4 regions of the Mesorhizobium sp. Root695 genome follow, and region 4 is predicted to be linked to each of the others. Evidence: predicted binding sites of a transcription regulator. Region 4 holds the regulator's gene; each other region holds the start of a gene.
What was found. Region 4 encodes PhoB, which activates phosphate uptake and scavenging genes when phosphate is short. Its sites were predicted from a motif close to TGTCATNNANCTGTCAT; they were not measured.
Positions count from the first base shown of each region.

Region 1: the regulator PhoB is predicted to act here: its motif matches at 4,297-4,313, upstream of ASD99_RS09120 (LTA synthase family protein).
Region 2: the regulator PhoB is predicted to act here: its motif matches at 4,356-4,372, upstream of ASD99_RS04780 (esterase-like activity of phytase family protein).
Region 3: the regulator PhoB is predicted to act here: its motif matches at 3,476-3,492, upstream of ppk2 (polyphosphate kinase 2).

Region 1 covers NZ_LMHO01000007.1:80,155-87,764, reverse strand. Annotated here, with positions in the region: gene rplI (50S ribosomal protein L9) at 1-331, opposite strand, end outside; gene rpsR (30S ribosomal protein S18) at 551-799, opposite strand; gene rpsF (30S ribosomal protein S6) at 799-1,299, opposite strand; gene ASD99_RS09125 (hypothetical protein) at 1,650-2,084, shown strand; gene ASD99_RS09120 (LTA synthase family protein) at 2,330-4,282, opposite strand; gene fabD (ACP S-malonyltransferase) at 4,537-5,478, shown strand; gene fabG (3-oxoacyl-[acyl-carrier-protein] reductase) at 5,538-6,275, shown strand; gene ASD99_RS09105 (acyl carrier protein) at 6,610-6,846, shown strand; gene fabF (beta-ketoacyl-ACP synthase II) at 6,881-7,610, shown strand, end outside.
Region 2 covers NZ_LMHO01000003.1:131,419-139,028, forward strand. Annotated here, with positions in the region: gene ASD99_RS04765 (TMEM175 family protein) at 1-172, opposite strand, end outside; gene ASD99_RS04770 (MATE family efflux transporter) at 223-1,746, opposite strand; gene ASD99_RS04775 (L,D-transpeptidase) at 1,917-2,705, shown strand; gene ASD99_RS04780 (esterase-like activity of phytase family protein) at 2,764-4,239, opposite strand; partial or broken gene ASD99_RS04785 (trimethylamine methyltransferase family protein) at 4,504-5,273, shown strand; gene ASD99_RS04790 (hypothetical protein) at 5,352-5,666, shown strand; gene ASD99_RS04795 (LacI family DNA-binding transcriptional regulator) at 5,871-6,896, opposite strand; gene ASD99_RS04800 (Gfo/Idh/MocA family protein) at 7,093-7,610, shown strand, end outside.
Region 3 covers NZ_LMHO01000015.1:10,618-18,227, reverse strand. Annotated here, with positions in the region: gene ASD99_RS16200 (DUF2066 domain-containing protein) at 1-318, shown strand, start outside; gene hemB (porphobilinogen synthase) at 405-1,460, shown strand; gene ASD99_RS16190 (dihydrofolate reductase family protein) at 1,748-2,395, shown strand; gene ppk2 (polyphosphate kinase 2) at 2,447-3,367, opposite strand; gene ASD99_RS16180 (aldo/keto reductase) at 3,647-4,690, shown strand; gene ASD99_RS16175 (glycosyl transferase family 90) at 4,724-5,695, opposite strand; gene ASD99_RS34095 (hypothetical protein) at 5,898-6,050, shown strand; gene ASD99_RS16170 (DUF982 domain-containing protein) at 6,117-6,311, opposite strand; gene ASD99_RS16165 (GntR family transcriptional regulator) at 6,469-7,134, opposite strand; gene ASD99_RS16160 (multidrug efflux MFS transporter) at 7,317-7,610, shown strand, end outside.
Region 4 covers NZ_LMHO01000042.1:34,764-42,373, forward strand. Annotated here, with positions in the region: gene ASD99_RS25455 (sugar ABC transporter permease) at 1-183, opposite strand, end outside; gene xylF (D-xylose ABC transporter substrate-binding protein) at 327-1,367, opposite strand; gene ASD99_RS25465 (ROK family protein) at 1,639-2,886, shown strand; gene phoB (phosphate regulon transcriptional regulator PhoB) at 2,903-3,592, opposite strand; gene phoU (phosphate signaling complex protein PhoU) at 3,612-4,319, opposite strand; gene pstB (phosphate ABC transporter ATP-binding protein PstB) at 4,345-5,148, opposite strand; gene pstA (phosphate ABC transporter permease PstA) at 5,145-5,996, opposite strand; gene pstC (phosphate ABC transporter permease subunit PstC) at 6,000-6,989, opposite strand; gene pstS (phosphate ABC transporter substrate-binding protein PstS) at 7,052-7,610, opposite strand, start outside.

The DNA of each region.
Region 1 (7,610 bases), on a different contig from region 4:
GGTTGACCGAGAAACCTTCCACCGTCAGCAGATCGGCGATGTCGCGGGTCGAAACGGAACCGTAAAGCTGTCCGGTTTCACCGGCTGAGCGCACGGCGATGAAGCTCTTGCCGTCGAGCTTTTCGGCGACCTGACTGGCTTCCGACTTGCGCTCGAGGTTGCGGGCTTCGAGCTGGGCGCGCTGGCCTTCGAACTTCTTCTTGTTGGCTTCGTTGGCGCGCAGCGCCTTGCCCTGCGGCAGCAGGAAGTTACGGGCAAAGCCGTCCTTGACCTTGACGGTATCGCCCATCTGGCCGAGGCGGGAAACGCGTTCGAGAAGAATGACTTCCATGGTTTTGTTCCTTCGGTTGGGCGCCAATCGATCGAGGAGATCGACGCCGAATGTCTCTGGAACAGGTCAGGAAGCTTGGGCGCCTGGGGCGCTGGTGTCGCTGTCCTGCCTGTCGCGGCAGTTAGAGGTTTTGACCTCAACCCGGGATTTGATGTTCAACCCTGCGGCGCCCGTCGCCGTGGGAGAAGAGCGGGCGGCGAACCGCCCGCGTCAGAGAAATTAGCGAACCACGTAGGGCAGCAGGCCGAGGAAGCGGGCGCGCTTGATCGCCTTGGCGAGTTCGCGCTGCTTCTTCTGGCTGACGGCGGTGATGCGCGACGGCACGATCTTGCCGCGCTCTGAAATATAGCGCTGCAGCAGACGCACGTCCTTGTAGTCGATCTTGGGCGCGTTGGCGCCGGAGAATGGGCAGGTCTTGCGGCGGCGATGGAACGGGCGCCGGGTCGGGATCTGATTGATGTCGACCATTATTCTGCACCCCCTTCAAAGCCTTCGCGCGGACGGCGCGGACCACGATCGGCACCGGCGTCGCCGAACGAGCGCGGCGGACGATCGCCACGGTCGCCGCGATCACGATCGCCGAACGAGCGCGGACCACGATCGCCACGGTCGCGGTCGCCGAAGCCGCCGCGTTCCGAGCGCTCTTCGCGCTTCTGCATCATGGCCGACGGGCCTTCCTCATGCGCCTCGACCTTGATGGTCAGGAAACGCAGCACGTCTTCGGACAGGCCCATCTGGCGCTCCATCTCGTTGAGCGCGGCCGCGGGGCAATTCAGGTCCATCAGCGTGTAATAAGCCTTCCGGTTCTTGTTGACCCGGTAGGTGAGGGACTTCAGTCCCCAGTTCTCGACCCGGCCGACGGACCCGCCATTTGCGGAGATGACGCCCTTGTACTGTTCGACAAGCGCATCGACCTGCTGCTGCGAGAGGTCCTGCCGGGCAAGAAACACATGTTCGTATAGAGCCATTATGTCTTATGCCTTTCTTCGTTTCTCTCCCGGTTCCCGGCGGCAAAAGCCTCTGCAACTTCTCTGACCCACAAACCCTCGAAGGGCGCGGGGAAGAAAGGAGCATGACGAGACGGTCGAGAGCGGAGACACGGGAGGCGGGAGCACTTCTGGCTTCACACGAAGGCTTTCGAAAAAACCTCCGGCCCTCCGTTCAGCCCCCAGCAAGGACCGGCAGATTGCGGGCGTCTATACAGCAATCCGGCTGGAAGGCAAGGGCGGGCGGCGTCCTGTGTCGTAAGAAGATGAGTTGTCCGGATTAGGTAGCACGTGAGTTGTCCGGTTTGATTTCCAGCGAACGGAGGCTGGGGATGAAACTGACGGCATGGCTACAGGACCGGAGAATGCAGAAGTTTCGGGACGTTTTGAGCCGCTGGAATGGCGGCGATCTATCGATGATGGAGGCAGGCGAACTGCTGGGCATGTCGGAGCGGCATTCCGGCGCCACCGCGACCGTTACGAAGAGGCCGGGGAAGGTGGTGGACCATCGCTTGGGCAAGATTTCGACGCGTCGGGTGCCGGCGGAGGCGATTGAGGAGATGCTGGAGCTTTATCGTCATCGCTATCTTGGCTGGAACGTGAAGCATTTCCACGAGCACCTGCTGCGCGATCACGATTTCAGCTGGGGCTACACCTTCATCTCGACACAGCTTCATGCGGCTGGGCTGGTGGAACGGGCCAAGCGGCGCGGTGCTCACCGGCGCAAACGGGAAAGGAAGCCTTGTGAGGGGATGATGCTGCATTAGGATGGCAGCCGTCACCAATGGCTGGCGGTTGGGCCGATGCTGGATCTGATCGTGACGACGATGCGACGAGCACGATCTATTCGGCCTTCCTGATCGAGGAGGAAGGCACGGCGTCTATTATGCCGTCAGCGACCCGACTAAACTGCCGAACGTGTTCCTGCAGATCGCCAACAAGTTCACGAAGCTGCAATTGACGAACTGAAAGCTCGACCCCGAGAGACGGGCCGGCTCCTGACGGGGTCTGCTCAACTCGTATGGGCGACAACCTTGTCGACCGTTTCGGGGAAGAAGTCGGGCGCCGCGTGGCGTTTGCCGAACATCATATCGTACTGCAACAGGCGGAAATCACGGATCGCCGGGTCGATCTCCTTCTGCCGCGCCCAATCGGGCGTGGCGTCGCCAGCCGGCGTCAGCAACAGGTTGCGGTCGACGACGCGGTAGCGTTCGCTCATCTGGCCCAGGAAGCCGGTGTAGTAGGGATGGCTGATGCCGGCCTTCTTCAGGATATGATAGGGCAGGAAGGCAGGACTGACGGCGCCCATGTCTTCAGCCGGCCCGGTGCGGTTCGACCAGATGACCAGCGGCGTCTCGTGGTGTTCAAGGGCGGCCTCGGGCGACGCTTCCTTGCGCGGCGCGACATTGTCCTTCAGGAAACCGGTTTCGACGTAGACCGGCCCCAGCGGTGGCAGATGGTCGCCAAAGAAGGCGATCACCGTGGGGCGGGAGCGCTTCTTTGCCCATTCGACTAGGCGTTCAAGGCCGCGATCGGCATCGGCTGAGCCCTCCGCATAGCTGAGCAGCGATTCGCGCGCCCACTGGCTGATCGGCGACTGCACCGTATGAGTGGGATTGTAATAGCGGTTCGGCTCGTAGGGACCGTGGTTTTGCAGGCTGACCGCAAAGAAGAACGCCGGTTCGTCGCTGGCGTCGGCCTCGCTGATGATCTCGTCGGTCATCGCCGCATCCGATGCCAGCGGCCCGCGCTTTTGCATCGGCGGCAGCGTTTCTTCCGACTTGAAATCGTTGAAGCCGAAATCGGCATAGACCGCGCCACGGTTCCAGAACCAGTTGGTGCCGGGATGGATAGCGCGTGCCCGGTAACCCTGGCTCTTGAGGAAGGTCGCCAGTGAAGGTGTCGGCGTGCGCACATATTGCTGGTAGGGGATGCTGCCGGCAGGCAGGAATGCGTTGGAAAAGCCGGTCAGCGCCTCGAACTCGATGTTGGCTGTCATGCCGCCGAATTCCGGCGAGAACATCGAGCCCGAGCGCAGAGCCCGCACATTGGGGATCGGATCGGGCGTGATGGTGACGCCGGGCAGCTTGGTCGGATCCCAGAAGGATTCGCTCATGACGATGATGATGTCAGGTTTCTCGGCTGGCACTGAGGCGGTCACATCGGACCTGCCGATCGCCGCGATTGCCTTGTCGGAATAGCCTGGCGGCGCCGAGACATGCGCCATCGGCACGTTGAGGGCAAAGGCCAGTGCAAAGCCGTTGGAAGCATAGTTTTCCTTCTGGTCCCACATGATCGGGATGATCTGCAGCCGGTCCCTGGTCCAGGAGAAGGTGGCGTAGTCCATGATCGAAACGAAGAAGGCAAGCAGCGGCACCGCCAGCGTCAGCCGGGCAAGGCGGCCCTTGCGGCTGAGTGCGGGAACCTTGCGGCGCCACAGCCGCCAGCCATAGACGAGCAGCGACAGGCCGGCGACGATGCCGACGACCATGGCAAGCGCGGTCATCGGCCGGTCGCGCACCAAAAGCGGCAGCAGCGCGAAGATCTGGCGGGCATAGAGGAAATCGGTCGGATAGAGCGGATCGCCGAGATAGTGCGACTTCTGGTGACCGACGAAGGCAAGCGACAAGGTCAGCGGCGCGACGATCATCAGGCTCTGGTGGCTGCGGCCGAGCACCGCATCGAGCCCGATCAGGATCAGCGCAAACACGACAATGGTGGTCCAGCCAGGCTTGAGCGGCTGGAGGAAGAAGGAGACGGTGCCGGCAAAGTCGCCGCGCACGATCAACTCGATGGCAAACACCAGGACGGCAGCGATTGCCAGGCTGATCAGCCCATAGCGCACCACCGGCCATCTCCTCCCCGGCAGATAGCCGGTGGAGGGGTCGTCTTCCAGAAACTGTGGCGCGGCCTTGCCGGCGCGTTTGTAACTCTTTGCCACCTTAACTTCCCCACCCAGCGACAAACACGTCACTCGATTGTCATAGAATTGTCACGCAAAGCTAGCGCCTGTAGCGAAAATAAGAAGAGCCAGCAAACGAATCGTGAGCGGTTTTCATCAGGAGTGATCGCCAAAAAGCCTTTCGGAACAGGCACTCGGCGGACGAAGCTGCCGCCGGGCAGGGTCGAGCCGGGCTTGACTTGGCGGCCTGCCTTGCGTCACAGGCAAGAAAAACCCGTCTATCAGGCAAAGCAAAACCAGCCCTTGGGAGTCCTCGCATGGCCGTTGCATTAACCTTTCCCGGACAAGGCAGCCAGGCAGTCGGCATGGGCAAGGATCTAGCCGACGCCTTTCCCGAGGCGCGCAGGATATTCCAGGAAGTCGACGAGGCGCTCGGCGAAAGCCTGTCGAAGCTGATCTGGGAAGGGCCGGAAGAGACGTTGACGCTGACCGCCAACGCTCAGCCGGCGCTGATGGCAGTGTCGCTGGCCGCGATCCGGGCGCTGGAATCGCGCGGCTTATCGCTGAAAGGCAAGGTCGCGTATGTAGCCGGCCATTCGCTGGGCGAATATTCGGCACTCGCGGCCGCAGGCTTCGTTTCGGTTGCCGATGCCGCCAGGCTGCTGCGCATCCGCGGCAATGCCATGCAGGCGGCGGTGCCGGCCGGCGAGGGGGCAATGGCGGCGATCATCGGACTGGAGCAGGCCGATGTCGAAGCTGCTTGCGCCGAGGCAGGCAAAGGCTCTGTTTGCCAGATCGCCAACGACAATGGCGGCGGCCAACTGGTCATTTCCGGCGCTAAGGCCGCGGTCGAACTGGCCGCAAAACTGTGCACGGAAAAGGGCGCCAAGCGCGCGCTGTTGCTGCAGGTGTCCGCGCCCTTCCATTCGGCGCTGATGGCGCCGGCCGCGAACGTCATGCGCGACGCGCTCGACGGCGTGACAAGGAACGCGCCGGTCGTTCCGGTCGTCTCCAACGTGTCGGTGACGCCGTCGAGCGATCCGGACGAGATCGCCCGCCGCCTGGTCGAACAGATAACCGGCCGCGTGCGCTGGCGCGAGACGGTGGAATGGTTCGGCGCGAACGGCGTCACCACGCTTTACGAAATTGGCGCCGGCAAGGTGCTTTCGGGATTGGCACGCCGTATCAACCGCGACATCGCGACCGCGTCGGTCGGCTCCGCCGCTGAGGTCGAAGCTGCATTGGCAGCGCTTGCATAAAGCATCATTTGATCCCATCCCTGTAAAAAGGGTGTTCTCTTCTCAATCAGGAGACAGAAATGTTCGAATTGACTGGCCGCAAGGCGCTCGTCACCGGCGCATCCGGGGGCATCGGCGAGGCGATCGCCAGGGTGCTGCATGCGCAAGGCGCGATCGTCGGCCTGCATGGCACCCGGGTCGAGAAACTGGAAGCGCTGGGCGCCGAGCTTGGCGACCGGGTCAAGCTGTTTCCGGCCAATTTGTCCAACCGTGACGAGGTCAAGGCGCTCGGCCAGAAGGCGGAGGCAGATCTCGAAGGCGTCGACATCCTGGTCAACAATGCCGGCATCACCAAGGACGGGCTGTTCGTGCGCATGTCGGATGCCGACTGGGACACCGTGCTCGAGGTCAACCTGACCGCCGTGTTCAGGCTGACACGCGAACTCACCCACCCGATGATGCGCCGCCGCCATGGCCGCATCATCAACATCACCTCGGTCGTCGGCGTCACCGGCAATCCCGGCCAGACCAACTACTGCGCCTCCAAGGCCGGCATGATCGGCTTTTCCAAGTCGCTGGCGCAGGAGATCGCCACCCGCAACATCACCGTCAACTGCGTTGCCCCGGGCTTCATCGAATCGGCGATGACCGAAAAGCTCAACGACAAGCAGAAAGAGGCGATCATGGCGGCGATCCCGACGCGCCGCATGGGCACCAGCGCTGAAGTCGCGTCCGCCGTCGCCTATCTCGCCTCCAATGAAGCCGCCTACGTCACCGGCCAGACCATCCATGTGAATGGCGGCATGGCGATGATCTGACGGACCTTGTTGATAATTCTACCCTGCCAGCCATCTGCCGCGGTTGTTCGCGCTTCCGGTGCTCGCGTACTCCAAGTACGCACCGCTCCGGTTCTCGAAAACCGCACCATATCACTCGGCAGGGAGAATTCGGAACAACGTCCGGCGGGGCTGTGAAAAGAGACCATTTCGGCTTGGACCTCAGCTATTTTTCGTGTAATGCGGCCCGCAACCCGGCGGTTCGGGCAAAAACCGGTCTGTAGCCGTTGCGTTTCCGGCAGGACCATCTTTCAGCTTGATTAGCGGCATTCTGCCCGCTAACGAAGACAGACAAACAAAAGACGAGGATGCCCAAATGAGTGACACCGCAGAGCGCGTCAAGAAGATCGTCATCGAGCACCTTGGCGTCGATGCCGACAAAGTGACGGAGCAGGCGAGCTTCATCGATGATCTGGGCGCCGACAGCCTCGATACGGTCGAACTCGTCATGGCGTTCGAAGAAGAATTCGGCGTCGAGATTCCCGACGATGCAGCCGAGACCATCCTGACCGTCGGCGATGCCGTGAAGTACATCGACAAGGCTTCGGCCTGACGCTTTCTGCAGTCATCACCGGGGAGGACCTGCGATGAGGCGTGTCGTCGTCACGGGCCTTGGGTTGCTGTCGCCGTTCGGCATGGGCTTTGAGCACAGCTGGAAGGAACTTCTAACTGGCCGCAGCGCTGCCAAGCGCATCACCGAGTTCGAGGTGGAGGATCTTGCTTGCAAGATCGCCCACGTCATTCCGCGTGGCGACGGCAGCAATGCCACCTTCAATCCCGAGGCCGTGCTCGAGCCGAAGGAATTGCGCAAGATCGGCGACTTCATCCTGTACGGGATTGCCGCCGCCGACGAGGCGCTGAAGGATTCCGGCTGGAAACCCAAGACTCATGAAGAGCAATGCGCTACCGGCGTCCTGATCGGCTCCGGTATTGGCGGCATCGAGGGGATCGCCGAGAACGCGATGATCCTCAAGGAACGCGGCCCGCGCCGCATCAGCCCTTTCTTCATCCCGGGCCAGATCATCAATCTCGTCTCAGGGCAGGTTTCGATCCGGCACGGGCTGAAAGGCCCGAACCATGCCGTGGTCACGGCCTGTTCGACTGGCGCGCACGCCATTGGCGATGCGGCCCGGTTGATCATGTGGGGCGATGCCGACGTGATGGTCGCCGGTGGCGCCGAAGCGCCCGTGACGCGGCTGTCGATCGCCGGCTTCGCGGCGTGCCGGGCGCTGTCGACAGAGCGCAATGATTCACCGCAAACGGCGTCGCGTCCCTATGATCGCGACCGTGACGGCTTCGTCATGGGCGAGGGCGCCG
Region 2 (7,610 bases), on a different contig from region 4:
TCCAGTAGATGCCGACATTGATGAAGGACAGCACGTAACAGAAGAAGATCGGCCACAACGGCACCAAGGCGGAGAAATCCTCGCCATGCGGCACTTTCAGCTCAAGCACCATGATGGTGATGATGATGGCCACGACGCCGTCGGTAAATGCCTCGACCCTGCCTTTGCCCATGGATCCCCCCCGATTTTCGGGCAAAATCTACGCGATGGCGGGACGTGCCGCTACCCGCCATGTGGCTGGGCGAACGAGAGGTGGCCGCGCGCCGGATCGTTCAGCCCGTTGGGTGTCTCGGGCGTCATGTTCGCGCGTCCGCGCGGTACGCCAAGCCCGGTGTCCGGCGGCTCGCCGGCGGCCGGCCTGTCCTCGATCATGTGCATGCTGCGCCAGCGGCCGAAGCGGTAGTAGGCGGCGGCCAGTATCAGGGAACTGATCGAACCGGCCGGAAAACTCCACCACAGCGCTTCTTCGCCGATCACGCCGCGCATGAAATAGGCAAAGCCGGTGCGTACGACCAGCACCGAGATCACCAGGATGATCAGCGGCGGCATCACGGCACCCGTGGCGCGCACCGTGGCAAACAGCACGATGGTGATGCCAAACAGAATGAACGACCACGACGCGATAGTGTTGATGTGGACGGCGATGTCGATCGCAGCACTGTCGCTGCTCAGGAACAGGCTCAGCACCGGGCGGTCGAAAACGGACAGCACGGCAACCAGTGCGCCGGTCAGGACCAGGTTGAAGCCGACGCCGGAGGCGGCGATGCGGCCGATCCTGTCCCAGCGCCCGGCGCCGACATTCTGCGCCGCCATCGAGGAGACCGCGGCACCGATGGCGAGCGCCGGCATCTGGATGTAGGTCCACAGCTGCGCGGCGATACCGTAGGCGGCGGCGACCTGCGAGCCGTAGGAGTTGACGATGCCCATCACTGTCAATGCAGCCACGGAGATGACGATCATCTGCAGGCCCATCGGCACGCCTTTGAAGACGACGATGCGCAGCAAGGTGGGGTCGGGACGCAGCAGGGCGAGGTTGGCGCCGGCAAGCCTCAGCGGATGCTTGCGCACATAAAGCACGATGAGGATGGCGATCACGCTCACCGTCTGGCCGATCAGCGTGGACGTGGCGGAGCCCGCGATACCGAGCTCGGGAAACGGGCCAATGCCACGGATTAGCAATGGGTTGAGCACGATGTCGAGGACGACGGCCAGCGCCATGAAAAAGAACGGCGTGCGCGAATCGCCGGCACCGCGCAGCACGGTCATGACGAAGGATAAGAGGTTCATCATCGGCACAGCGACGAAGATGATGCGCAGATAGGAGCGCGCCAGCGGCAAGGCGTCGGCCGGTGTGCCGAGCGCGCCCAGGATTGCATCGACCCAGATCCAGCCGCAGACCGCGAACACCATCGAGACCAGGAAGAAGAAGGTGGCGCTGGTGCCGACGATGCGGCGCGCTTCGGGCAGGTCGCGGGCGCCGACCGACTGCGCCACCAGGATGGTGGCCGCCATGCCGATGCCGAACACCGTGCCGAGGATCAGGAACAGGACCAGGTTGGCGTTAGAGGTGGCGGTCAGTGCCGATTCGCCGAGGAAACGGCCGACCCAGACGGCGTTGATCGACCCGTTGAGCGACTGCAGCACGTTGGAGCCGAGCACCGGCAGGGCGAACAGCAAAAGCGTGCGCGGGATCGGGCCACTGGTCAGGTCGCCGGCGCGCCGGCGCGTGGGCATTTTTTCATCCATGGCTGGCAGCTCGGCGAAGGTTTGTTTCAAGTCCGGTCCGCGATGATTGCCGATTCAACGGAACAGTTCATGCCTTGATCTAATCATGTTCTCAAAGCTTCCGGAATGGGATATTGATCCTCGGTGCGTGGGGCCGCATTCCTACAGATCTTGGATAGACCGGGGGGTTCATGTCCGATATTCCGCTGTTTTCTGAGCGCCTGAGCCGGCGCGCGTTCCTCGGTGCATCCGCCTTGGGCGCGGCTTCCGTGGCTCTTTCGGCGTGCTCCACGACGGACGTGGCGCCGCCGCCGGTGGCGGCACCGCCAAGCGATCCGGCTTTCGGTGATACCGCAAGCATGTATGCGGCGCGCGTCGATGAGGGCTATCAATTGCCGGCAATCCCGGTCGCTGAGCTCGATCCGAAGTTCGTGCGCCAGATCGTGTCCGATCCGACCGGAGAAAAACCCGGTACGATCGTCGTCGATGTCTCCGAGCACTTCCTCTATCTGGTGCGCGACGGCGGCAAGGCGATCCGTTATGGCGTCAGCCTCGGCAAGGCCGGTTTCGGATGGACCGGCAGCGCCGTGGTTCAGGCGAGGAAGAAGTGGCCGGTCTGGACGCCGCCGCCGGAAATGATCCAGCGCCGGCCGGAACTGGCAAAATACAAGGACGGCATGCCGCCCGGCCCGCAGAGCCCGCTCGGCGCTCGCGCGCTGTATCTGTTCCGCGACGGCAAAGACACGATGTACCGGCTGCACGGCACGCCGGAATGGGATTCCATTGGCAAGAACGCTTCGTCCGGCTGTGTGCGCTTCATGAACCAGGACATCATCGACCTCTACAGCCGGGTCAACGGCGTCGCGCCGGTCTTCGTGCGCCCCAACCTGTCGGCCGCCGGCAAGATCAGCGCGGTGTCGAACAGGACAGCCGAACCGATCGATGCGGGTGTGCCAAGGGACGCGGAGATGTTGAAGTAAGTGCCTTCACGATCTGCCCAGGCGGACGCGTCAAACGCGCCCGCCTGGGCAGGGGGCGTTACTTCTTGGCGAGGCCGGGAAGCGTGACCTGATAGACCAGGAACATGGTGTCGACATCGGCGCCGTCTTCTGCCTTGTAGGGCGCGCCGACCTGGAAGCCGTCCTGGGCAAGGAAGTCGTTGTCGTTGGCGACAAACAGGAAGTAGTCGTCGGGCAGCTTCGGATCGAGAACGCTGACCACCGACATCGCCTCCCACTTCTCCGACAGGTTGTTCTTGTCGTTCGGCGCGCCATCGTGCAGGCCGAAGCGGCTGAGTTCGCCCTTGTCGTTGATATCGATGAACGGCCTCAGCTTGGCCGGCGTCACCGACGGGTCGAGCACGCCCTTGGGCGCCAGCGGCTTGTCGGCGGCATCGAAGGCGCCGCCGGCGATGTCGGTCGCGGCCGAGACGTCGACGACGAAGATCTGGCGCACCAGAGAGGTGTCGCCCTTCAGCCCCTGGCCGTTGCCGCTGTCGCGCGCCAGCATCAGGAAGGCCTTGTCGGAGAGCGCTACGATCTCGCTCTGCGCGGCGATCTTGGTCTTGCCCTTGGCATCCTTGAACACCGGCAGCGGCACGACATACTCATGCGCCAGCTTGAGATGGCCGAGGTCGGAGGCGTCATAGACCAGAGCCCTGGTGTTCTGGCGGGTCGAGCCGGAATCGCCGCCATCCTGCCTTGTTGCCGACTGCAACACGGCAATCAGGAACTTGCCATCCGGCGTCATCGTCATGCCTTCGAGGCCCTGGTTGTTCTGGCGGCCGGTATCGGGATCCTTCGGATCGGGTTCGGCGGCACCCGGGCCCGGATTGTCCGAGGCGAAGTTCGGCGCGCCGTGGCGCATCGGCACGAGCGCAGCCGGTGGCTGGGTGGCCGACAACAGATGTCCGTCGGCGGAGAACCGGTAGATGTTCGGGCCATATTCGTCGGAGATGAACATCGAGCCGTCTGGCAGCCGCACGATGGCTTCGTTGTCGAGCGCTAGCTTGCCGTTGGCTTCGGGCAGGGTCGGCATGTCGCCGCTTGCCGCGCGCACGCCGTTGAGCGGATCGAGGCCGGTGGCGTCAGCGCCCTTGTCGTCGGTGAGAAGCGTGGTGTCGGCGAGCGTCGCCTTGACGCCCGTCTGCTCTTGGCCGGCAGCGGGTGCCGCACCCGGTGCGACCGGGGCGAACTCGATGCCGATCGTGTTGAGGCGCGGACGATAGTCGGTGGTGCCGACGACATTGTAGCCGCGGTCCGGCAGCAGCCAGAGCGAACCTTTGTAGCCGGCGGCGTCATGCGTCCAGCCGGATGTGTCGATCGACATGCCGGAGCCCGAGCCGAACGTCTCGCCGAACTTGTCGCGCTGAGCGGCCGGGATGCGGCCGACCCCGACCAGCCCCTTGTTGACGAGGCCGCCGACGGTCGCGGTGCTGTCTGCGAGCGCCGGCGTCAAGGCGGTGAACAAGGCCAGCGCGACGCCGAGCGTCGCGGTTCGGTACAGGTGTTTCATGGACAATCCTCTTTGTGACAAAGCGTGCCGGAGCGGCCGCAGGACGAAAAGCTGAAAGAGGTGCGACATCGATGATGCCGCGCGCGCCTCTCCGAAACGCGGTCTACGGCGCGAACATGATGCTTGCGTGACAGTGCGCGATGCATGCCCGCCGACTTCTCCACGCGACGACAAAAACGGGCGCTTGCCGGAGAGAATTGAACACTCCGTCAGTCTCGGGCGCGGATATGGTCCGGCCTTCGGACTAGCCGTGGAGGGGAAGCCTTGAAGTCGCACTACCGCGCAGTCGTCATCGGGGGTGGCGTGGTCGGGGCCTCGGTCCTCTACCATCTGACGCGATTTGGCTGGAGCGATGTGGCGCTGATCGAGCGTGCCGAACTGACGGCCGGTTCGACCTGGCACGCGGCGGCAGCTTCCATGCGCTCAACGCCGACCCCAATGTGGTGGCGCTGCAGGACTACACCATCAATCTCTACCGGGAGATTGAAGCCGAATCCGGCCAGGACATCGGCCTGCACATGACCGGCGGCGGCAGCGCGGCCAACATCTCCGATGCGCAGGCCGCACGCGAGACGCAGTTCGCGCTGTGGGGTTCGGTGCTGGCCGGGGCGACGATGTGCATCCATGCCGCCGGCTGGCTGGAGGGCGGCCTCAGTGTCTCCTTCGAGAAACTGATCACCGATATCGAGGCGTTGCAGACGGTGGCTGAACTCTGCGCCGCGCCCCCCGGCGACACCGATACGATTGGTTTCGAAGCGATTGCCGAGGTGCAGCCGGGTGGCCATTTCTTTTCGGCCGGCCACAGCATGGCGCGCTATCGCACGGCTTTCTATGAACCGCTGGTGGCCGACTGGTCGAATTTCGGCAACTGGACGCAAAGCAGGTCGACGACGGCGAGCGAGCGCGCCGCCGGCGTCTGGAGGCGCACACTTGCCGATTTCGTGCCGCCGGCTTCGGCCGTCGCCACATCAGGCGTGCTGGATGAGTTCATAACGCGGCGCACGCAAGAGGGTGGAGCCGCGCCGGTGTCGTGAGCGTTGGCGGAATTGCAGCAATGGCGGGGAACCGGCGTCGCTCCCGGGCATTCATGGGAATGGCCAACGGAGGACGACATGGGATTCGACCAGTATCACGAACCGCCTGAAGAGCTGACGCAGAAGGTACGGACCTTTGCCCGCATGATCACCTCGCTGATCGAGGAGGCGGAAGCCATCGGCTGGTACGAACAGCGCATCTCGGTGGAGAAGGATCCTCAGGCGCGCGCCATCATGAAGAACGCGCAAGGCGAGGAGTTCAAGCATTTCGGCATGGACCTCGAATTCCTGTTGCGCCAAAAGAAGGACTGGCGGGCGGAACTGAAGGAAATCCTGTTCACCACGGGCGACATCGTCAAGGCCGGCGAACGGGGCGAGAAGAAGGTGGACTAAGGTGTGTCGGCATTCGGGTAATGCCGACCTGCAAACGAAGGTTTTCTGCACTTCCGGTGCTCACGTCCGAAAAGTACGCTCCGCTCCGGTTCTCGAAAACCATCTTGTTTGGTCGCTTCGCGCCCGTCTTCGACTCCGGCTCGGCCTGACTCTCGACACACCTTGAGGCCTGGCCGGGCAAATTTCACGGTCGATCCGGCACCTTCAATCGCTGTCGCGCGCGACCAGTTCCAGCGGCCAGACTTCGCGGATGATCCGCGGACCTTCCGGGCCGGCGAAGGCCGGGATCGAGGCCAGCAGCATTTCGGCGAGCCGCTGTCCCATCGGCTCCAGCGCCGGGCGGAAGGCGGTCAGCGCCGGCGAGAAATAGCGGCAGAGCGGTGTGTCGACGATGACGGTCACCGCCATGTCATGACCCGGCCTGATCCCCATCTCGGCCAGCGCCTTGCAGCCGCCAAGCGCCATCGCATCATTGTTGAAGATGATGGCGGTCGGAGGGTCCTTGGATCGCATGACCTGCGGCGTCACCTCGTAGCCGCCGGCCTCGTTGATGAAGCCGGACGCGATCAGCTCGGGGTCGACCTCGATGCCGTGTCGCCGCAAGGCCTTGCGGTAGCCGGCCAGGAACAGATAGCCGAAGTTGAGATCGAGCGACGGGCGGACGGCGGCGATGCGGCGGTGGCCGCGCGCCACAAGGCGGTCGACCGCGTCGGCTCCGGCCTTCTCGAAATCGAGGTCGAGGGAAGGGTAGGATTCTGCCCCGGAGCGGCTGCGGCCGAGCGTGGCAAACGGAAAGCCGGCCTGGGTGAGATAGTCGATGCGCTCGTCCTCGCGCCGCGTCCAGGCCAGCAGCACCGCATCGGCGCGGCGCGTCTCGACGACACGGCGCAGGCGCTCCTGCTGGTAGTCGCCTGGCGCGCCCATCACCACGATCAGGTCGAGCCCGCTTTCGGCGAGCCTGGCCTGCAGCCCGATCAGGAACGGAATGAAGAATGGTTCGCCATATTGCTGGTCGCCCGGATGCGGCTGCAGCATGAAGGCGATCGAATGGGTGGCGCCCTGCCGCAGACTGCGGCCGGACTGGTTCGGCGAATAGTTGAGCGTCCTGGCCGCTTCGAGCACGCGCTTGCGCGTGTCGGCATTGACGTCGGCGCGACCGTTCAGCGCCCGCGACACGGTGCCGATGGAAATGTTCAGGTGACGGGCAAGGTCGTGAATGCTGGACGCCAAGTGACTGTTCTCCCCTTGCTTGGCTAGCACCGGCAGCCGCTCAGGCCAAGGCGACAAGACGATTTTCGCGATCGACCAATTGACATTCTACGCCTTCGGGTGTGTTCTCGTAAACGTTTACGGAAAAACGTTTACGGTCCTGCCGTGGATGCCGTGACGATCGGTCTGGAGGGACCGAGCGGAGGAGGAGCGCTGGATGATCAATGCCGTCCTGGTCGGCTGCGGAGCGATGAGCAAGGCCTGGCTCGATGCCGTCAGGCAAATCGACGGGCTCGCCATTGTCGGCCTTGTCGACCTCGACGCCGACAGGGCGCGGGCGAGGGCGCAAGAATACGACCTCACCAATGTCGTCATCGGCAGCAGTCTCGACGCCGTGCTCGATCAGACCAAACCGCAAGCGGTGTTCGATGTGGTGGTTCCCGCCGCCCGGCGCGACGTCGCTTTTTCGGCTTTTGCCCACAATTGCCATCTGCTGACGGAAAAACCGCTCGCCGACAGTCCGGAGAATGCGCGCGCCATCGTCGAGGCTGCCCGCCAGGCCGGACGCATCCATGCCGTCGTCCAGAACCGTCGCTATGTCGCCAATGTCAGGCGCATCAGAAGGTTTCTGGACTCTGGCGCCATTGGTGCCGCGACCAGCATCCATGCCGACTTCTTCATCGCGCCGCATTTCGGCGGTTTTCGCGATGAGATGGCCCATGTCCTGCTGCTCGA
Region 3 (7,610 bases), on a different contig from region 4:
GCCGCCGCACCGCTGGCCATGCAGGTGGCTTTTCCCACGGCAGCGCAGCTGTCGCAGGCTGGGCTGGACGATCAGACGCTTCGCAGCGCCGAGATGACGAAGCTGGATGCCATCGCGAAGAAGGCCGGCGCCGATCAGGCGCTTTCCGGCAGCCTCGTCTGGAGCGACAAGGAACTGGGCTGGATCGCCGACTGGCGGCTGGCCATGGCCGGCAAGACCTATACCTGGCAGGTGCGCGGTGTCAGCTTCGATGAGGCTTTCCGCGTAGCTATGCGCGGCGCGGCGCAGATCCTGTCGGGCAACGGGCAACCCGAATAGGCCTCGACCGGATCGCTGGCACAAACGTGTCGCATTGGTCAGCGGCAAGGGCTCGTGGTAAAAGCCGCCGATCTGGAGTTTTGGCGATGAACAAATTCACCCCTACTGCGACGAATAAATTCACGCCGGCAAAGCCAGCCGGCGTGCGCAGCGTCGACGACATCACCGGCAGCCGCCGCTTGCGCCGCATGCGCAAGGCCGACTGGTCGCGCCGTCTCGTGCAAGAGAACAGGCTCTCGGTCGACGACCTGATCTGGCCGATCTTCATCGTTGACGGCAAGAATATCCGCGAGCCGATCGCCGCCATGCCCGGCGTCTTCCGCCTGTCCATCGATCTCGCAGTCAAGGAAGCCGAACGCGCGGCAAAGCTCGGCATTCCGGCACTCGCCACCTTCCCCAATGTCGACATCTCGCTGCGCGACCAGACCGGCTCGCACATCCTCGACGCAAACAACGTCATCAACCGCGCCACCCGCGCGATCAAGGACGCGGTGTCTCAGATCGGCATTATTACCGACGCCGCGCTCGACCCGTTCACCAGCCACGGCCATGACGGCATCCTGCGCGACGGCATCATCGTCAATGACGAGACGGTGGAACAGGTGACCGCCGCGGCCGTCATCCAGGCGGCAGCCGGCGCCGACATCATCGCCCCGTCCGACATGATGGATGGCCGCATCGGTGCCATCCGCGACGCGCTCGACGCCAACGGCTTTCAGGATGTCGCGATCATGTCCTATGCGACCAAATTCGCCTCGGCCTTCTACGGTCCCTATCGCGAGGCGGTGGGCACAGCCGGCCTGCTCAAGGGCGACAAGAAGACCTACTACATCGACCACGCCAATTCCGACGAAGCGGTGCGCGAGGCCGAGCAGGATCTCGCCGAGGGCGCCGACATGCTGATGGTCAAGCCCGGCCTGCCCTATCTCGACATCATCCGGCGGCTGAAGGACGAGTTCCAGATGCCGACCTTCGCCTACCAGGTGTCGGGCGAGTATTCGATGATCAAGGCCGCCGCCGCCAATGGCTGGATCGATGGCGAGAAGGCGATGCTGGAATCGCTGCTCGCCTTCAAGCGTGCCGGCTGCGACGGCATCTTGACCTATTTCGCGCCCGAAGTGGCGGAACTGCTGAAGGGATAGCTCCGACTTCCCGGCCTTTCAGGAGGTGTCACCACACTTTTGACCTGCCGGCGGTTCGTTCGGATTCCCGCTGACAACGATCCCCAGCTGCGGCTATGATATCCGCACGGTTGGAGGCGGCCGGGCAGCGGCACCTCGCACAGAGGCATGGCGAACGCCTCCAGAAGATGCTTCCTGACCCGTTTCACCTCATGTGCGCCTTTCATCGCCAAGATACTGCTTGCAATTCGCAATCAGTTTGCTAGAAAAAACCAATTGCAGAATACAACTGGCTATCGAGGAGGCTCATGTCCAAACTTCGCGTCAATGCGTTTACCCTGTCACTCGACGGCTACGGCGCCGGTTCCGATCAGGATCTGCAAAATCCGCTCGGCGTCGGCGGGGAATCCCTGCACAAGTGGTTTGTCGACACCCGCACCTTCCGTGAGATGGTGCTCGGACAAGATGGCGGCACCACCGATATCAACGAGGCGTTCGCGGCGCGCAGTTTCGAGAATGTCGGCGCCTGGATCCTCGGCCGCAACATGTTCGGGCCGATCCGCGGCGAATGGCCTGATGACAATTGGAAGGGCTGGTGGGGCGACAACCCGCCCTATCATGTGCCGGTTTTCGTGCTGACCCACCACAAACGTGAACCGATCGTCATGGAAGGCGGCACGACTTTCTATTTCATCACCGACGGCATCCATTCGGCGCTTGAACAGGCAAAAGCGGCGGCTGGGGGCAAGGATGTGCGAGTCGGTGGCGGTGTCGACACCATCCGCCAGTACCTGCAGGAAAAGCTGATCGACGAGATGCACCTGGCGATTTCACCGGTGCTGCTCGGCAAGGGCGAGCATCTTTTCGCCGGCCTCGATATGCTCAAGCTCGGTTATGTCTGCAGCGAGCAGGTGGCAACGCCGCTCGCCACGCACGTGGTCATCAAGCGGGTGTAAGGTGGAGAGCCAATCTCCCCCCGCGTGGGGGAGATCGCAGCTTCGTCTAACTCAGTATTTCTCCGGCACGTAGAGTTCGCGCGGCAGCGTCTGACGCTCGTATTCGGGATTGAAGACGCGCTCCGGCAGCGTGATCTCTTCGTGCGGGACCTCCTCATAGGGCATCTGCTTGAGCAGGTGGTCGATGCAGTTCAGCCGTGCCCGCTTCTTGTCGTTGCCTTCAACGATGAACCAGGGGGCTTCCGGGATGTTGGTGCGGACGAAGGTCTCTTCCTTGGCCTTGGTGTACTGCTCCCAGCGCACGCGCGACTGCAGGTCCATCGGCGACAGTTTCCACTGCTTCATCGGATCATGGATGCGCATCAGGAAGCGCATCTGCTGCTCCTCGTCGGTGATCGAGAACCAATATTTGACCACGGTGATGCCCGAGCGGACCAGCATGCGCTCGAACTCCGGCACGTCGCGGAAGAACTCTTCCACCTGATCGGGCTGGGCAAAGCCCATCACGCGCTCGACGCCCGAGCGGTTGTACCAGGAGCGGTCGAACAGCACGATCTCGCCGCCGGCCGGCAGATGCGGCACATAGCGCTGGAAATACCATTGCGACTTCTCGCGCTCGGTCGGCGCCGGCAGCGCCACGACACGGCAGATGCGCGGATTGAGCCGCTGGGTGATGCGCTTGATGACGCCGCCCTTGCCGGCCGAGTCGCGGCCCTCGAAGATCACCACCAGCTTCTTCTTGTGGTAGGCGACCCAGGACTGCAGCTTGATCAATTCGGACTGCAAGGTGATCAGTTCGCGAAAATACTGCATGCGATTGATCGAAGGCGGATGCGCGTTCTTGTAGATCTTGGCGATCTCCATCGACAGCGCCGGCTCCGACATTTCGAGCTCATAGTCCTCGTCGAGCGTGTCGGCTAGCTCGGCTTCAAGCCAGTCCTTGGCAGGAGAATTCTGTTTTGGCTCGGGCATATCAACTGCTCCGCTTGCAAGCTCTGTCGATCCACGTCCGGCGCCCCAAACTCCCGGCTCATGGCCCGGAACGGCAACACCCTGAGCCGACTTCAATATAGGCGGGCAATGACGGTTTTATTGCAGCCCGAGCGTGATCACCGCCAGTGCCAATCCCGCCAGGCGTGATCGATCCGTCGTCCTGGCATGGAGACAAGCCGCCCAAATTGTCCTACAAATACCGGCTACATTCGGGGCGCCCTCCCCGGCCCCCTTCCCAATGCAATCGCGAGGACTGACATGGAATACCGCACGCTTGGCCGTTCCGGGCTCAAAGTTTCGACACTGACCTTGGGAACCATGACCTTCGGAGGCAGCGGACCGTTTGCCGCCGTCGGCAATTCTGATCTCGCGGAAGCCTCCCGCATCATCGATACCTGCATCGATGCCGGCATCAACGTCATCGATACCGCCAATGTCTATTCGAACGGCATTTCGGAAGAGATCATCGGTGAAGCGCTCGGCGGCAAGCGCAAGGGCGACGTGCTGATCGCCTCCAAGGCGCGGATACGGATCGGCAAAGGTCCGAACGATGAAGGCCTGTCGCGCCATCATCTGATCCGCGAATGCGAGAAGAGCCTGAAGCGGCTCAAGACCGACGTTATCGACATCTACTTCCTGCACGAATGGGATGGCGTGACACCGCTGGAGGAGACCATCGCCGCGCTCGACACGCTGGTTGCCCAGGGCAAGATCCGCTATGTCGGCTGTTCCAACTATTCCGGCTGGCAGGTGATGAAGGCGCTCGGCATCAGCGACAGCCATCACCAGCCACGCTTCGTCACCCAGCAGATCCACTACACGCTGGAAGCGCGCGAGGCGGAGTATGAGCTGCTGCCGATTTCCGTCGACCAGGGACTGGGCGTTCTGGTCTGGAGCCCGCTCGCCGGCGGATTGCTGTCCGGCAAATACCGCCGCGACAGCCCCACCGCCCGCCAGCTCGCCGGCTGGTCGGAACCGCCGATCCGCGACGAGGACCGGCTGTGGCGGATCGTCGACGTGCTTGTCGAGATCGGCACGCAGCGCGGCGTGTCGGCGGCGCAGGTGGCACTGGCCTGGCTGCTCGGCCGGCCAGCTGTCTCCTCGCTGGTGATCGGCGCCCGCAACGAAGTCCAGCTGAAAGACAACCTCGAGGCTGCGAGCCTGGCGCTCACCGGCGAGGAACGCGGCCGCCTCGACGCGGTCAGCCGGCCGCCTTTGCTCTATCCCTACTGGCACCAGCAATTGACGGCAGAGGACCGCTTCGGCCCCGCCGATCTGGTTCTTGACCGAAGCGGCATCTGACGAGCAAAGTTTGGTGCCGAGGCACGCGACGTCCTAACCCTGGATAAACCGCCAGACCTCTGGATCAGGCTCGATCTGGCCGCTGAGCACGAAATACTTGTAGAGGACGAGCAGCGAGATCGCCTGCTCGTCCTGCTCGTTGGAGAATTGGCGGCAATAGGCATTAGCCGCGGCAATGATGCGTTGCGCCTCGGCCGGGTGTTGTTCGAAATAGCGCACCTTGTCCGTGATATCGGCGAAATCCGGGGCGAGCGGCACGTAGTGGACACCGGCCTCGAGTTGCTTTTCCGCAAACCATGTCTCGTATGTCGGCGGCGGCATCAGGCAGAGCGAAGTCGAATTCAGGATCCATTTGAGGTTGGTCGCCACGTCGTTGCCTTCGAGCGAGACGATGTAGCGGTAGCGCAGCTGTTGGCTGATGCTGAGAAACGGCTTGCTATACTCGGCCGGCGCGTTCGGCTTGTGCGAGCCGGCGTCGCAAAACGGCAAGTCACGCACGGCGTCGATAAATCTTGTCCGTTTCGGATTGTTGAGATCGCCGCGCCAGACCACGGCCGGACGCTTGTCGGCGAATGCAGTTGCGTCGGCAGGCATATGGAAGTGCCGAAACTTGTTGAATTTCATGATGACCGCATTGCTGTCGTCAGCGCGGATCGGCCGATCCTTGACGAGCGTCGGCACGTTCGGCACCTCGATGACGTCGCCGAATTCGACGTCGACGAGCAATGCCGGATCGAAATAGCGGGCAAACTCCTTGAGGTCGTAGTAGTACATGGTCGGCGTGGAGGGCAGCTTGTCGAGACGCACTGCAGCCGGGCTAGGCGAAAACGCGTCCTGCAGCTTGTTGTAGTAATTCAGCCGCCGCCGCGCCGCCTCATCCGAGAGCCTGGCCTGTTCGAGACGGCCCGCCAACCGCCGACGGAAGAGGGCCTGCGGTGCGATATCGCGCATGACGTTGCGCGCATAGTAGAAAACCCTTGCCATCGTTCGTTGTATGGTGGCCATAATTCACTTGATCAAAACAAACGGGCGGATCGCTGCGCAGTTTGTGGGCGCCCCTGCTCTCCCTACACCATTGTGCCGCGCATCTTGCAAGTCCCGGACCGTCGTCGCCACGAACAGCCCGCACTGTCGCTTCAGCTGTTGTGTTTGACGGCTAATGCTCCTAGGCAGGACCATAGCCGCGAGGCAGTGAAAAGGAGCCGATATGGCGCGACCACCAAATTACGATCAGGAACGCAAGGAACGCGACCGCCAGAAGGCGGCCAAGAAGGCCGAGAAGCTGGCAGCCAAGGTTGTGGCGCGGGAACGTTCGAAGCCCGAGGACGAAACCGAAGGCGAAACCGAAACGGCAAAGTGACGGCAAAAAGCCCGCGGATGCGGGCCATGCCTCAATCCAGATCGCCGCCCCAGATGACGGCTTGTGTCAGGCGGGCGCCTTGTCGCTGACAAAGACGTCCACTTCGCGTGCTGCCGCAATGAACGCGCGCCTGGCGTTCATCGCCGGCTTGTCGCCGGCGAGCGCGTCATGGCAGGCCTGCAGCGCCGCGCGATGCTTGGGACTGCGCTTGCCGGGCCAGCTGTTAAGGAGGTAGTCGGAAGCCTCACGAGCCGTACGCAAGAGCTGAGTGCTTCCCGCCGCGACTGACTTCACAGTCACAGGTGTTTCAAATCGGTTGTTTTCCATCGCCGCTCCTTACGCCATCGGCGGCCGCGAAGCGAGGCCGAAAGTGCGCGCAGGTACCGACGCCGCCTTTTGCGCGCCCCATCCCTACGACTTAGGCGGCGACCACAGCAAAGCCTCTGGCGCGAAGACCACGGCGATCGTTGGCGAGCGACGTCACCAGCCGGTCGCGGCTGCCGACGATGTGGCCTGAAAGCAGGCGCGCGGCTTCATCGGTATCGCCAAGGCGCGCGGCAGCCAGAATGGCGCGATGTTCGGCCCAGGCGCGAGCAAGGGCCGCTTCGTCGCGAACCTCCAGCCAGCGCGCCCGCGAAAGGCGCGTCATGGCATCGCGGACCGCCCGGAACAGGAATTCGTTGCCCGACAGACGCGCCAGTTCGATGTGAAAATCCATGCCGACACGATGCCATTCCTCGCGCGGCGTGTCGTTGTCGCAGGACTCGAGCATCGCCTCGATGACATCGACGGCGCCCCGGTCCGCCAAGGCGCATGTCAGGCGAAGTGCCGCAACCTCGACCGCCTCCCTGTAGACGGCGATCTGCTCGAGCTCGGCCAGGTTGATGGGCGACACCGTCCAGCCACGTCCGTCCCTGCCGACCAGGCCCTCGGTCTCGAGCCGCAGAAGTGCTGCCCTGACCGGGGTTCGCGATGCGCCGAAACAGCTTTCGATCCAGCGCTCGGTCAGTTTCTCGCCAGGACCGATCTCAAGGCCCAGGATCATCTGCCGAAGCTGTTTTTCGACGCTCTGCATCTGCGACATGTCGTTTCCGTCTTCCGGCCGTTTGCTGGCGATCGGCCCGTCGGCTGCGTTTCCCGATCACGTTTGAGAGGGCCACATTGACAGCGGCCGAGCTTGCGTCCATGACGGGCCACCACCTTGGTATCCCAAATTGGTATCCGCAGCAACCCACGGCTCCGCATTGCTCGGACAGGACTTTTGACATGCCGCAGAACACGCCCCCGGCGACCGACAGCACCTACAACGTCCACTGGCGGCGCAATCTGTTCGTGTGCTTTGCCGGTTCGTTTTCGACGCTTGTCGCCATGACGCTGCTTTTGCCGTTCCTGCCGCTCTATATCGAGCAGCTCGGTGCCGAGGGCCACGCGGCGATCGTGCAATGGTCGGGGATCGCGTATGGCGCGACGTTCTTCGCGGCGGCACTGGTGGCGCCGCTCTGGGGACGTCTCGGCGACCGCTACGGCCGCAAGGTGATGCTGGTTCGCGCCAGCTTCGGC
Region 4 (7,610 bases):
GAAAGGATTGACGCCGAGGCGCAGGCTGGAAATGACATGTAGCCCGATCCAGATGATCAGCAGGGCGCCGATCATCCCGAGCATGCGGGTATCGATCTCGGTCGCCTTCAGGAACCGGGCGACCGCGCCGAGCTCCGAGGCACGCGCTGTGTCGGCCTGCGGGTTGGACGTCGTGTCGGTCATGATTTCCTCCCACCGGCTGGCCGTCTGACGCGGATGCCGGACCCAGCCTAGAAGCTATCTGCGTGATGCGGAAACACAAATCTATTTGAGAAAACGCCGCGGCTTTTGGGCCGCGGCGTTCAGATATTTCGAAGTGATCCAGATCAGTTGCAGGCCGCGACGCTGCCGGCGGCGACGCCCGCGCAGACTTCGTCCTTCTTGATCCAGCCGGCGTCGATGACGACGTTGAGATTATCCTTGGTGATGGCAACCGGGGTCAGGAACAGCGACTTGACGGTGTTGCCGCCCGGCGTCGTGAAGTCCTTGGCGCCGGCAATGTCGCTCGTCTTCTTGCCATCGGCGAGCTGTGAGGCGATCTCGGCGGCGTTCTTGCCGAGTTCGCGCGCGTCCTTCCACACCGACACGGTCTGTGTGCCGAGCGCGATGCGGTTCAGCGCGGCGTGGTCGCCGTCCTGACCCGAGACCGGCACGGTGCCGGCCAACCCTTGGGCCGTCAACGCCGCGACGACGCCGCCGGCGGTGCCGTCATTGGCCGCGACCACGGCATCGACCTTGTTGTCGTTGGCGGTGAGGAACTGTTCCATGTTCTTCTGGGCGTTGGCGGGCAGCCAGCCGTCCGTATAGGCCTCGCCGACATTCTTGATCTTGCCGCTGTCGATGGCTTCCTTGAGCACTTCCATCGAGCCCGAGAACAGGAAGTCGGCATTCGGATCGGCACCCGAGCCCTTGATGAAGACATAGTTGCCTTCCGGCTTGACCTTGAACACTTCGCGGGCCTGCATGCGGCCGACTTCCTTATTATCGAAGGTCAGATAGAAGACGTCCTTGTTCTCGATCAGACGGTCATAGCCGACGACCGGAATGCCTTCGTCCAGCGCCTTCTGCACCGCCGGGCCGATGGCCGAGGCATCCTGCGCCAGGATGATCAGCGAGTTGGCGCCCTGCGAGATCAGGCTTTCGACATCGGTAAGCTGCTTGCCGGGATTGGACTGCGCATCGGCGGAGATGTACTTGTCGCCAGCTGCCTCGATCGCCGTCTTCATGGCAGCCTCGTCGGTCTTCCAGCGCTCTTCCTGGAAGTTGGACCACGAGACGCCGATGACCTTGTCCTTCGCCTGCGCGACCGACGCGAGCGTCAGCGACATGGCGACACCCGCCAGGATGGCGGCTGTGAATCTTTTCATAATATCCTCCCTGCGCCGCGTATGGCGCGACCAGACTGACCCTAAGGCCGGCACAGAGGCTCTATTTTTTCGAGCCTCGAAAAAATACTGGTCCAACACCCGAACGCTGTCAACATCGATTCTGATGGATTTTGATGTCCTTCCGAATTTTTTTCGAGCCTCGGAATAAATAAATGACAGGGCCGACCGCTTCTGCCAGTATTTGACCGCGTTGACGGCAGCGTTCCAGGAGCAGGAAAGAACCGCGGCGACCCGGAGGATGTGAAGAAACATGTCGGTCGGAATCCGCCACGACGATTTGCGCCGGCGCAACCGGGCGATGGTGATTGCGGCCGTGCGCCGCGCCGGACAGCCGTCCCGCACCGAGATCGCGGCGACCACGGGCCTCAGCCATTCGACCATCTCGGCGATCTCGTCCGACCTGATCGGTGAAGGCATCCTGACCGAAAGCAAGCCAAGCGAAGCCGGCTCACTCAGACGCGGTCGGCCGCAGGTCGGCCTCAGCCTCAATCCGGAAGCGGCGGCGGTGATGACCGTGGTGCTGTCGCTGAATTTCCTCTCCGTCGCCGTCATCGACTACGCCGGCCAGGTGATATCAGAGGAACAGCGCCGGCTGGACACGCAGACAATGTCGCGCGACGCGCTGATCGGCGAATGCGTCGGCATCGTGCGGCGCCGCCTCGAAGATCCCGATCTTGACGTCCGCAGCGTCGCCCGTATCGCGCTGGCGATCCAGGGCATCACCGATACCCATGCTCGCGCGATGCTTTGGTCGCCGATCACGCCGCACACCGACATCGCCTTCGCCGACATACTCGAAGACGAGTTCGGCATTCCCGCCACCGTGGAGAACGACTGCAACATGATGGCGATAGCGCTGCGCTGGCGCGATCCTGATCGCTACCGCGACGATTTCATCGCCATCCTCTTGTCGCACGGCATCGGCATGGGCCTGGTGCTGAAAGGCGAGCTGTTCACCGGCACCCATTCCTCGGGCGGCGAGTTCGGCCACATGATCCATCAGCCGAACGGCGCTCTGTGCCGCTGCGGACGGCGTGGCTGCGTCGAGGCCTATGCCGGCAACTACGCCATCTGGCGCAATGCAAGGCAGCTGGGCGAGGACGCAGAACCTGTCGCCGACGTCAGCGACGCCGACATGCGCGCCCTGGCGACCGCGGCCCGCGAAAAGGATGGCCCCGAGCGCGAGGCCTATCGCAAGGCTGGCGAAGCGCTCGGTTACGGCCTCGGCAGCCTGTTCGCGCTGATCGATCCGGCGCCCGTTGCCATGGTCGGCGTCAGCGCCGCCGCCTTCGACCTGATCGAGCCCGCATTGCGCGAGGCGATTGCCCAGACCGCCGGCGGCCAGCACTCGAAATCGATTTCCTTCGACACCGAGCCGAACGAACTGCCGCTGATCCGCGAAGGCTGCGCCATGCGCGCGCTGACCTTCGTCGACCAGGAGATTTTCGCGCCGGGCGCGCAGGCGAGAGGAAGCGTCGCAGGCAAAAACGTGGCGTGAATTCAGACGGGCGGGTTCAGTCCTCGCGGATCGCGTAACCTGCCCCGCGAATGGTGCGGATGACGTCGGGCATGCGGCCGTTGTTGACCGCCTTGCGCAGCCGGCCGACATGCACGTCGACCGTGCGCTCGTCGATGTAGATCGTCTCGCCCCAGACATTGTCGAGCAACTGGCTGCGCGAGAACACGCGGCCGGGATGGCGCATCATGAACTCGAGCAGGCGGAACTCGGTCGGCCCGAGTCGGATCTCGCTCTTCTTGCGATAGACCCGGTGCGATTCTCGATCGAGCACGATGTCGCCGACCTTCAGCACGCTGGACAGCACTTCCGGCTTGGCGCGGCGCAGCAGCGCCTTGACCCTGGCCATGAATTCCGGCGTCGAGAACGGCTTGACCAGATAGTCGTCGGCGCCGGTCGACAGGCCGCGTACGCGGTCGCTCTCCTCGCCGCGCGCAGTCAGCATGATGATCGGCAGCCGCTCGGTCTCGGGGCGCATTCTCAGCCGACGACAGAGTTCGATGCCGGAAACCGCCGGAACCATCCAGTCGAGCACGAGAAGGTCGGGAACGTTCTCCTGCAGCCGGATCTCGGCCTCGTCGCCGCGCGTCACCACCTCGACCTGGTAGCCTTCGGATTCGAGATTGTAGCGGAGCAGCACGCCTAGCGGCTCCTCGTCCTCCACCACCATGATGCGTGGCGCGATCATCGACTGGTCACCCCTGTCGTCATGCCGCCGGCGCGGACATCGCCGTTTCGTCCTGCTTCGGACGATTGGCGGGCAGTTGCGTACCGGTCAAAACATAATAGGCATTTTCGGCGATGTTGGTCACATGGTCGCCGATGCGCTCGAGGTTCTTGGCGCAGAACAGCAGATGCGTGCAGGCCGTGATGTTGCGCGGGTCTTCCATCATGTAGGTCAGGAGTTCGCGGAACACCGAAGTGTACTTGACGTCGATGCGTTCGTCGTCGGCACGCAGTTTCGCCAGGGCAGCGGCGTCGCGCGCCGCATATTCCTCGATCACGCCCTGCACCTGGATCAGCACCAGCTGCGCCATCCCGTCGATCGAATGCGACAGGTCGCGCGGCGTTACGCTGAGGCCGACGGTACCGACGCGCTTGGCGATGTTCTTGGCAAGGTCGCCGATGCGTTCGAGATCGCCGGCCATGCGGATCGAACCGACGACATGGCGCAGATCGTCGGCCATCGGCTGCCGCTTGGCGATCAACGTGATGGCGCGGTCGTCGAGCTCGCGCTGGCGCGCATCCATGATCGCATCGTCGGAGACGACGCGCTGTGCCAGGGCGTTGTCGGAATTCAAAAGCGCCTTGGTCGCACCGCCGACCATCGAGCCGGCGAGATCGCCCATGTCGCTGATGAGCCTGCTGATCTGACCGAGATCTTCGTCGAAAGAAGCGACTGTATGTTCGCCCATGATCTTATCCCTCGTATGCCTGAACTCAGCCAAAGCGGCCGGTGATGTAGTCCTGCGTGCGCTTCTCGCGGGGCGACGTGAAGATCTTCTCGGTGCGGTCGAACTCGACCAGTTCGCCCAGATACATGAAGGCTGTCTGCTTCGACACGCGCGCCGCCTGCTGCATGTTGTGGGTGACGATGACGATCGTGTAGTCGGCTTGCAACTCGTCGATCAGCTCCTCGATCTTGGCGGTCGACAGCGGATCGAGCGCCGACGCCGGCTCGTCGAGCAGGATGACTTCCGGCTTCACCGCCACGGTGCGGGCGATGCAGAGCCGCTGCTGCTGGCCACCGGAGAGGCTGAGGCCGCTGGCGCTGAGCTTGTCCTTGACCTCGGTCCAGAGTGCCGCGCGCTTCAGCGCCTGCTCGACACGGCCGTCCATCTCGGACTTGCTGAGCTTCTCGTAGAGCCTGATGCCGAAGGCGATGTTTTCATAGATCGACATCGGGAACGGCGTCGGCTTCTGGAACACCATGCCTATCTTGGTCCGCAGCAGGTTGAGATCCTGCGAGCGGTCGAGAACGTTCTGGCCGTCGAGCAGCACCTGACCCTCGGCGGTCTGGTTGGGATAGAGTTCGTAGATGCGGTTGAAGACGCGCAGCAGCGTCGACTTCCCGCAGCCCGAAGGCCCGATGAAGGCGGTGACGCTGCGCTCGGGCAAGGACAGCGTGATGTCCTTCAGCGCCTTGCTCTGGCCGTAGTAGAAGTTGAGGTTCTTCACCTCGATCTTGACCTTGGCTGCGGCCTCGGCGGCGATCGTCATGTCTGGAGACAACATCTGGCTCATTTGTCCTCTCTGCGTCCGGTCAGGCTGCGAGCAACGATGCTGAGCGCGAGAACCGTCAATGTGATGATGAGTGCACCGGTCCAGGCCAGTTGCTGCCATTCCTCGTAAGGGCTGAGCGCGAACTGGAAGATGGTGACAGGCAGGCTGGCCATCGGCGCGTTGAGATTGCTAGACCAGAATTGGTTGTTGAGCGCTGTGAAGAGCAGCGGTGCCGTCTCGCCGGAGATGCGGGCGATCGACAGCAATATGCCGGTGACGATACCGGAAAGAGCGGCGCGGTAAGCAACCGACTTGATGACCACCCAGCGCGGCGCGCCGATCGCGGTGCCGGCCTCGCGCAAGGCGTTCGGCACCAAATTGAGCATGTCCTCGGTGGTACGCACGACAACCGGGATGACCAGGATGGCAAGTGCGACGGAACCGGCAAGGGCCGAGAAATGCCCCATCGGCCGCACCAGCAGTTCGTAGACGAACAGGCCGATGATGATCGACGGCGCCGACAACAAGATGTCGTTGATGAAGCGCACGATCGTGGTGAGGCGTGAGAAGCGGCCATACTCGGCCATATAGGTCCCTGCCAGCACGCCGATCGGCGTGCCGACGATGACGGCGATGACCGTCATCACCACGCTGCCATAGATGGCGTTGAGCAGGCCACCGGCATCGCCGGGCGGCGGCGTCATTTCGGTGAACACCGACACCGAGAGGCCGGCGAGGCCCTTGTAGAGAAGCGCGCCGAGAATGAGCGCCAGCCAAGCAAGTCCGATGCCCGCCGCGACCAGACAAAGCGTCATCATCAAGGAATTCCTCGTCTTGCGACGGCGGTGAAGCGATGTGGCTGTCGACATCGGTCAGGCTCCGGTGCGGCGATCGATGCGCATCAGCATGTAGCGTGCGATGGCAAGGATCAGGAAGGTGATGACGAAAAGGATCAGGCCAAGAGCAATCAGCGATGACGTGTAAAGCTCGCCATCGGCCTCGGTGAATTCATTGGCGATGGTCGCCGAAATCGTCGTGCCGGGCGCGAACAGCGAGGCGCTGATGCGATGCGCGTTGCCGATGACGAAGGTCACCGCCATGGTCTCGCCAAGCGCCCTGCCCAATCCCAGCATGACACCGCCCATGATGCCGACGCGGGTGTAGGGAATGACGACGCGGCGCGTAACCTCCCAGGTTGTGCAGCCAATGCCGTAGGCGGACTCTTTCAGCACCGCCGGCACCGTGTCGAAGACGTCCTTGGTGATCGAGGTGATGAAGGGCAGCACCATGATGGCAAGGATCATCGACGATGTCAGCAGGCCGATGCCGTAGGGCGGGCCGGCAAACAGGCTCGACAATACCGGGACGTCATGGAAAAGGTTGATGAAGAAAGGCTGGATCGTGGTCTGCACGAAAGGAGCGAAGATGAACAGGCCCCATATGCCATAGATGATCGACGGGATGCCGGCCAGAAGTTCCACCGCGATGCCGATCGGCCGGCGCAGCGGCCGCGGGCACAGCTCGGTCAGGAATATCGCAATGCCGATGCCGATCGGCACCGCAATCAGGATGGATATGGCTGCGGTGACGACAGTACCGTAGATCGGCGCCAGCGCGCCAAACTTCTCGGTAACCGGATTCCAGCTCTCGGTTGTCAGAAACGACACGCCAAAAGTCGACATCGCCTGCCATGATCCGACGAACAGCGAAATCGCGACGCCACCCAGGATCAGCAGAACGAGAATGGCGGAGAAGCGTGTGGCCGCCCGGAAAATCGCATCCGTGAGCGCGAAGCGCCGCACCGTTGCTTCCCTGGCCTGCATGGCGGCTAACGATGGCATGGCTTCGGAAACGGTAGTCATCTAGCCCTCGCGTTCGAAAGAAAATCGGGAGGGCGCCTGGAAGGCGCCCTCCCCGTCAAGGATTACATGGCCGAGTAGATCGGCTTGCCGTCGCTGCCGACGACGTCCTTGGCCCAGGTGTCCTCGATGCTCTTGACCACGTTGTCAGGCATCGGGACGTAGTCGAGTTCGCTGGCCATCTCGTCGCCCTTGGCATAGGACCAGGCGAAGAACTTGAGCGCTTCACCCGTGGCAGCGGCATCATCGGGCTTCTTGTACAGAAGAACCCATGTCGCCGCCGTCATCGGCCAGGATTCCGCACCTGGCTGGTTGGCGAGAATCACGCCATAGCCCGGCTGCGAGCTCCAGTCGGCATTGGCGGCCGCGGCCGAGAACGCTGCCGCCGTCGGCTCAACCTTCTTGCCATCCTTGTTCATCATGTCAGTGTAGGTGAGCTTGTTCTGCTTGGCATAGGCGTATTCGACATAGCCGATCGCACCGCCGGTCTGCGAGACGTTGTTTGCAACGCCCTCATTGCCCTTGGCGCCGATGCCAACCGGCCACTCGAGAGCCGTGTTGACGCCGACCTTCGACTTCCAGTCGGCGTTGGCGTCGGCGAGATAGTAGCTGAAGTTGAACGTG